DNA from 2 places in the Virgibacillus salexigens genome. Region 2 is predicted to be linked to the other one. Evidence: riboswitches for the same ligand, from Rfam matches in the RefSeq annotation. Region 2 holds a riboswitch; the other holds the start of a gene.

Region 1 (3,424 bases), on a different contig from region 2:
GAGCAATTGTTGGTGTTAGTATTCGACGAGCAGATACTGGTGAAACGATTTATGAACATAAAGCAGACACTAGATTACGTCCAGCTTCCAATATGAAGTTGTTGACAGCAGCAGCCAGTCTGGCTGTATTAGGTGAAGCGTATCGCTTTTCGACAGAGATACGTACAGATGGAATAATAAAAGGGGGATGCTTAGTAGGAAATGTATACCTAATAGGAAAAGGGGATCCTACTTTATTACCGAAAGACTTCGCTGGATTTGCTGCCAAACTTAGAGCAATGGGTATTCAGCATATTTCAGGGAAGGTTATTGGGGATGATACTTGGTATGATTCAGTTCGTCTCTCGCCAGATATGATTTGGAGTGATGAAACGTATTATTACGGTGCGCAAATTTCAGCCTTAACAGCTTCTCCAGACAGTGACTATCATGCTGGAACAATTAAGGTGGAGATTAGACCAAATAAGCTGGGGGAAAATCCTATAATTACCTCTTCACCGGAGTCTACATATATTGAAATAGATAATAAGGCAGTTACCGTAGAAACGAATAAAAAAGAAAATATAATATTTGAGCGTCAACATGGAAGCAATTTAATTACGATAACAGGCGAGATTCCCGATAGGCACGAAGGATTGAAAGAGTGGGTATCGGTATGGGAACCAACAGGATACGCTATTGATTTGTTCAAACAGGCATTAACTAAACATCATATTACCTATAGTGGAGGGTGGGAGATAGCTAAAGTACCAACCAATACAAAGTTATTGCATTTTTGTTATTCTATCCCCTTATCGAAATTGATGGTTCCATTTATGAAGCATAGTAACAATACAATTGGTGAAATCTTGATAAAGGAAATGGGCAAGCAGGTGTATGGGGAAGGTAGTTGGGAAAAAGGATTAAATGTGTTAGAAAAACAACTTGTGAATTTTGGGATGGAGACAAAAGGATTGATGTTGCGAGACGGATCCGGAATATCTCATATGAATTTGATACCAGCAAACCAAATTTCCTGGTTACTATATGTGATTCAAAAAAAGGAATGGTTTTCAACCTATTTTCACGCCTTGCCAGTTGCGGGGGAATCAGAAAGGGACATTGGTGGTACCTTACAGCACCGTATGCATGGGTTACCGGTTCAGGCCAAAACAGGCAGTTTATATACCATTAGTACTTTATCCGGTTATGCAGAAAAAGCGAACAAAGAAAAAATTGTATTTTCCATTATGTTCAATAATTTATTAGATGAGGAAGAAGGAAAACGAATGGAGAATCAACTATTGGATATGATGATCCATTCCGAATGATAAGAGTTATCAAAATTGACAGATAAGCATATTTGCGATAGGCTTAATATAGTGAATTAAATATTGTGTTCTTATCCAGAGAGGTGGAGGGATATGGCCCCATGAAGCCTCGGCAACAGGTTTTTATAACCATTTATAAAAAGACTGTGCCAAATCCATCAAGTCCATGTGACTTGAAAGATAAGAAGAGAACTGAAATAACAAGATTTCAAACTCTTTTCTTATCGGAAAAGAGTTTTTTGTTTTGGGAAAAATTCATCTGGGAGTGGAGTCAATGAAATATGGATTTTGGTTACCAATATTTGGTGGATGGTTACGTAATGTAGATGATGAACATATGCCGCCAACCTTTGAATATGCGAAGACAGTTATTCAAGCGGCAGAGGAATGGGGATATGATACAACGCTAATTGCGGAACTTTATTTAAATGATATAAAAGGAATAGAAGCAGATTCATTAGAAGCATGGTCTACTGCAGCTGGGTTAGCAGCAGTAACGAATAAAATAGAAATTATGACTGCTGTGCGTCCAGTATTTCACCACCCAGCGGTTACTGCGAAAATGGCTGCAAATATCGATCGCATGAGCAATGGGCGATTTACTCTTAATATTGTCTCTGGTTGGTGGGAAGAAGAAGCTAAACAGTATGGTGGAGACTTTACAGAACATGATGAGCGGTATGCAAGAACAACAGAATTTATCGATATACTAAAAGGTTTATGGACAGAGGACACTTTTTCTTATCATGGAAGGTACTATCAAATTGAGGATACAAAATTGGAACCAAAGCCGCTGCAACGCCCCAATCCCATGTTATACGCTGGGGGAGAAAGTGAAAAGGGTAAGCAGGTAATTTCCACACTATGTGATGCTTATGTCATGCATGGTGGCACGGTTGAAGAGGTTGCTGACAAAATTAAAGATATGAAATCACGTAGAAGGAAAGCAAATAAAGATCCGATTCGATCATTTGGAATGGCAGCTTATGTAATTTGTCGGGAAACAGAAGCGGCAGCACTTACGGAATTAGAACGAATCACCATGGTAAAAGACACAAGTGGATATAGTGGATTTGGAGATTTCACTTCAAAATCACAGTTAGAACAAGCTGTTCAGTTAAAGGATTATTCTGTATCTAATCGAGGATTACGTCCACATTTAATAGGAACACCAGAACAAATAGCGGAACGAATTCTCGAATATGAGAGGGCAGGTGTTGATTTGCTATTATTACAATGCTCTCCGCAGTTAGAAGAGATGAAACGTTTTTCTGAACAAGTTATGCCTTTAGTCGAACAACTACGTAAAGAACAAACAACGGTATAAAGGAAGGAAGATATGTAATGAGTAAAATATATATCCTACATGAAAATCCAGAATGGACAAGCCATTTAACTGCTAGATTAGAAGAATTGGGATTACCTTATGAAGACTGGTTACTGAATGATGGCACGGTCGATTTATTAAGTGAACCACCTAAAGGAATTTTCTATAATCGAATGAGTGCTTCTTCGCATACAAGAGGGAATCGTTTTGCTCCTGAATTGACGAATGCAGTGTTAGCATGGTTGGAGTATCATGGTAGAACAGTAATTAATGGTAGTCGAGCATTACAGCTAGAAGTAAGTAAGGTCCAACAATATTTGGAATTGGAAAAATATGGAGTGAGAACGCCGAGAACAGTGGCTGCTGTTGGGAAATCGCAATTATCAGAAGCAGCTGAATTATTCGAAGGGAGATCGTTTATTACCAAGCACAATCGAGCTGGAAAAGGGTTAGGCGTACAACTGTTTCATAGCAAAGCAGCATTAGAACAATATATTGAAAGTGAAACATTTGAAGAACCCGTTGATGGTGTAACGTTAATACAAGAATACATTCATTCTCCATCAGCATCTATTACCCGCTGCGAATTTGTAGGTGGAGAATTCGTATATGCAGTAAAGGTTGACACATCTGAAGGGTTTGAACTCTGTCCTGCAGATGCCTGCACGATTGAAGATTTATTTTGTCCGGCAGGGGAACAACAAGCGCAGAATGAAAAATTTCAAATTCGACAAGGGTTCCATCACCCCATTATTGAAAAATATAAAGAGGTACTGGCTGCTAATCA
Region 2 (3,424 bases):
AAGTGCAGGTGGAGGAGAGGTGGTAACTCATATTGCTTCAGATAATGTTGAAGGAGGGGAAATGGCAGGAGATTTTATTGCTGAACAACTTAAAGAAACAGGAAAAATCGTTGAGTTACAGGGGATTGCTGGTGCATCGGCTACTAGAGAAAGGGGAGAGGGTTTCCATCATATTGTCGATGAATTAGAAGGCATCGAAGTAGTTGCTAGTCAATCGGCAAATTTTGATCGTACCGAAGGATTATCCGTAATGGAAAATATCTTACAAAGTGTTGGAGACTTCCATGCTGTATTTGCGCATAATGATGAGATGGCACTCGGTGCAGTGGAAGCACTGCAGGCGCAGGGCTTATTAGATAACGTAGTTGTTGTCGGGTTTGATGCTACTGATGACGCAGTAGCAGCTGTAGAAGAAGGATCGATGGATGCAACCATCGCACAGCAGCCAGGTTTAATCGGTGAAAGAGCAATTGCTGCTGTTGGAAAGATTGTCAAAGGCGAAAAAGTAGAAGGTTTCATTCCGGTTGAATTACAAATGGTAACCGAATAAAATTCCTCCGAAAAGCGGTATCAAATTTAGAATGATGCCTCCTTCCATAAACGATTTTATGAAAGGAGGCAGCCACTGATATATCGATAAGAAGCAGTAGAAACCCTTCGGCTTCTGCGGAAACAACAAGGCCCATGATGCTCCACTCGGATAAGAACTTTGCTTATCCGGGTTAGCTAAGGCCATATTCTTCGAAAAGCAAAACGATTTCAAACTTCGATAAAATTACGCTTATAGATATAATTGGTGTAAGGAATCGTTACTCCCAAATTTCTTTCGCAACGTCTACAATGAATTTTAGTTTCCTCCACTGTGCCTCCTCAGTTAAGATATTGCCGTGATGGGTAGAAGCAAATCCACATTGTGGACTTAAACATAATTGCTCTAAAGGTACATAGTTGGCTGCCTCTTTTACTCTAGTGATAATCGCTTCTTTATCTTCAAGTTCTCCTGTCTTCGAAGTTACAACACCTAATACGACTTGTGGCCCTCCAGTAGGAATATGCTTTAAAGGCGTAAAGTCACCGGAACGTTCATCATCATACTCGAAGAAAAAGCCATTTACTTTCTCCTTTGCTAATAATGTTGGTGCGATTAAAGCATAGCTGCCTTCAAAAGCCCAAGTTGATTGATAATTACCTCTACATAAGTGGGTGGTAATCTTTAGGTCATCTGGTTTGTTTTCTAATGCACCATTAACAACGCGAAGAGCTAAATCAATTAATTGTTCCCTTGAATAATCGCCATCATTAAATGGGATAGAAGGTGCTGATAATCCTGCAATGTAGACATCGTCTAATTGAAGGTATCTAACGCCGGCATCATAAAATGCTTGAATTGCATCTTGATATGCTTTGATTACATCATTGGCATAATCTTCGATGTTTGGGTAGATTTCCGAATTTCGAATCCCTTTATTGAAAAGTTGATTTGGGCTCGGTATTGTCTGTTTAGGTACTGCACGATCACCAACAATTTCTTTGAACGCAATAAAATCCTGTATAAACGGATGCTCTGAATGAAACGAAATCTTACCTGTGTTACGTACATCGTATTTTTCTGTTTCGACATCTTTGAATTGGTAGCCAGATGATGGGACATATCCTTCAATGCCGTTTAAATGTTCCAAAAAGTCTAAATGCCACCAAGTTCTTCTGAATTCACCGTCTGTAACTACCTTTAAGCCAACTTCAATTTGCTTATCAACGATGTAATTAATTTCTTCAGTTTCAATCGCACGTAGTTGCTTTTTTGTTATCGTGCCTTGTTGATAATCTCTTCTTGCTTGATGCAGTCTCTCTGGTCGAAGTAGACTTCCTACATGGTCTGCCTTGAATGGAGCTTTAATAAGAGTGGTTGTCATTTTACATACCTTCTTTCTTTTTGTTTGTATAACTAAAAAGCCTCTTCTTATAGATAAGAAGAGGCTTTGATATACATTAGCTTGTCCTCTTCTTATCTTCATGCAGCATGCATCTGGAATTGGCACAGTACGTATGAAAAGTCTGTTGCCGAGGCTTCCAAGGGCCAGTCCCTCCACCTCTCTGGATAAGAAGTTATACGATTAATTTAATTATTGAAAATAAGATTACCGTATATACATTGTCTTGTCAACATTATTATTTTAAAACTTCAAATTTTCTTTATTCATGATATGCTAGAGTTATAAAATTGAAGAGGAGATGAGTGGTATGCGCAAATTAAAGTTGGGAAAGAGTGACCTATTTGTTTCTAACCTTGCATTTGGCTGTATGCGGCTAACTCAATTGTCTGTAATGGAAGCGGAAAAATTACTTCACCATGCATTGGGTCTTGGAATCGACTTCTTTGATCATGCAGATATCTATGGCGGAGGGCATTCCGAAGAAATATTTGCTAAAGCTATTCAAATGCGTCCTTCGGTACGAGAAAAAATGAAAATTCAATCAAAGTGTGGAATACGAGAGGGGTTCTTTGATTTTTCTAAAAACCATATAGTAGAATCAGTAGATGGAATACTTAAACGTCTCCAGACAGAGTACCTTGATGTATTATTACTCCACCGTCCGGATGCGTTAATGAAACCTGAAGAGGTGGCAGAGGCATTCCAAGTTCTTAAAGATAGTGGTAAAGTTAGACAATTCGGTGTGAGTAATCATAACCCATTACAAATAGAATTATTAAAGCAATACGTTGCACAAGATTTAATTGTTAATCAATTACAATTCAGTATTATGCATTCTGGAATGGTCGATGCAGGTCTGCAAGTAAACACGCAGCATGTAAATGGAATAAATCGAGATGGAAGTGTATTAGATTATTCTCGAATGAATCATATGACAATACAAGCTTGGTCACCATTTCAATATGGATTCTTTGAGGGCGTTTTTATTGATAATGAAAAATTCCCTGAATTAAATACAAAGCTTATGGAAATAGCTGAAACATACGGAGTAACAAAAACAGCAATTGCTATTGCATGGATTCTACGTCACCCTGCAGGAATTCAACCTGTTGTAGGTACGATGAATCAAGAGCGTTTGTCACTAATAGCAACAGCATCTGACCTTCAGATTACTCGAAAAGAGTGGTATGACATTTATCAAGTAGCAGGAAATAAACTGCCATAGTCAATAAACACAATGTTTCATTTTCGGGATGAAGAACCGCTTCATTCTATTTTTTTCGAAACCCATGAATCAATCTACTGAAAAAAAGGCGTTATTTCCCATCTTACTATGAAAATGAGGAGTACAACCATGTATCAAAACTCAGAGCGTTTTCTTACTGCATTCAACCGAATAGAAAAAATGCTACGTGCGTTATTAATTCATAAGAAAGATGTAGGTTTCTCTAAGGCTGTAAAAATACTTAGAAATTCTAACGCCCTCGTTC

Evidence for each region. Region 2 has a riboswitch for S-adenosylmethionine ahead of BN990_RS14930 (5-methyltetrahydropteroyltriglutamate--homocysteine S-methyltransferase). Riboswitches for the same ligand answer to the same signal wherever they lie in the genome.
Region 1: another riboswitch for S-adenosylmethionine. It lies ahead of BN990_RS12600 (LLM class flavin-dependent oxidoreductase); the one in region 2 lies ahead of BN990_RS14930 (5-methyltetrahydropteroyltriglutamate--homocysteine S-methyltransferase).

The regions. Positions count from the first base shown of each region.
Region 1 covers NZ_CCDP010000001.1:2,611,061-2,614,484, reverse strand. The annotation lists gene dacB (D-alanyl-D-alanine carboxypeptidase/D-alanyl-D-alanine endopeptidase) at 1-1,310, shown strand, start outside; SAM riboswitch class I at 1,379-1,497, shown strand; gene BN990_RS12600 (LLM class flavin-dependent oxidoreductase) at 1,585-2,637, shown strand; gene BN990_RS12595 (ATP-grasp domain-containing protein) at 2,655-3,424, shown strand, end outside.
Region 2 covers NZ_CCDP010000002.1:427,299-430,722, reverse strand. The annotation lists gene rbsB (ribose ABC transporter substrate-binding protein RbsB) at 1-550, shown strand, start outside; gene BN990_RS14930 (5-methyltetrahydropteroyltriglutamate--homocysteine S-methyltransferase) at 810-1,913, opposite strand; SAM riboswitch class I at 2,003-2,105, opposite strand; gene BN990_RS14925 (aldo/keto reductase) at 2,242-3,159, shown strand; gene BN990_RS14920 (CBS domain-containing protein) at 3,289-3,424, shown strand, end outside.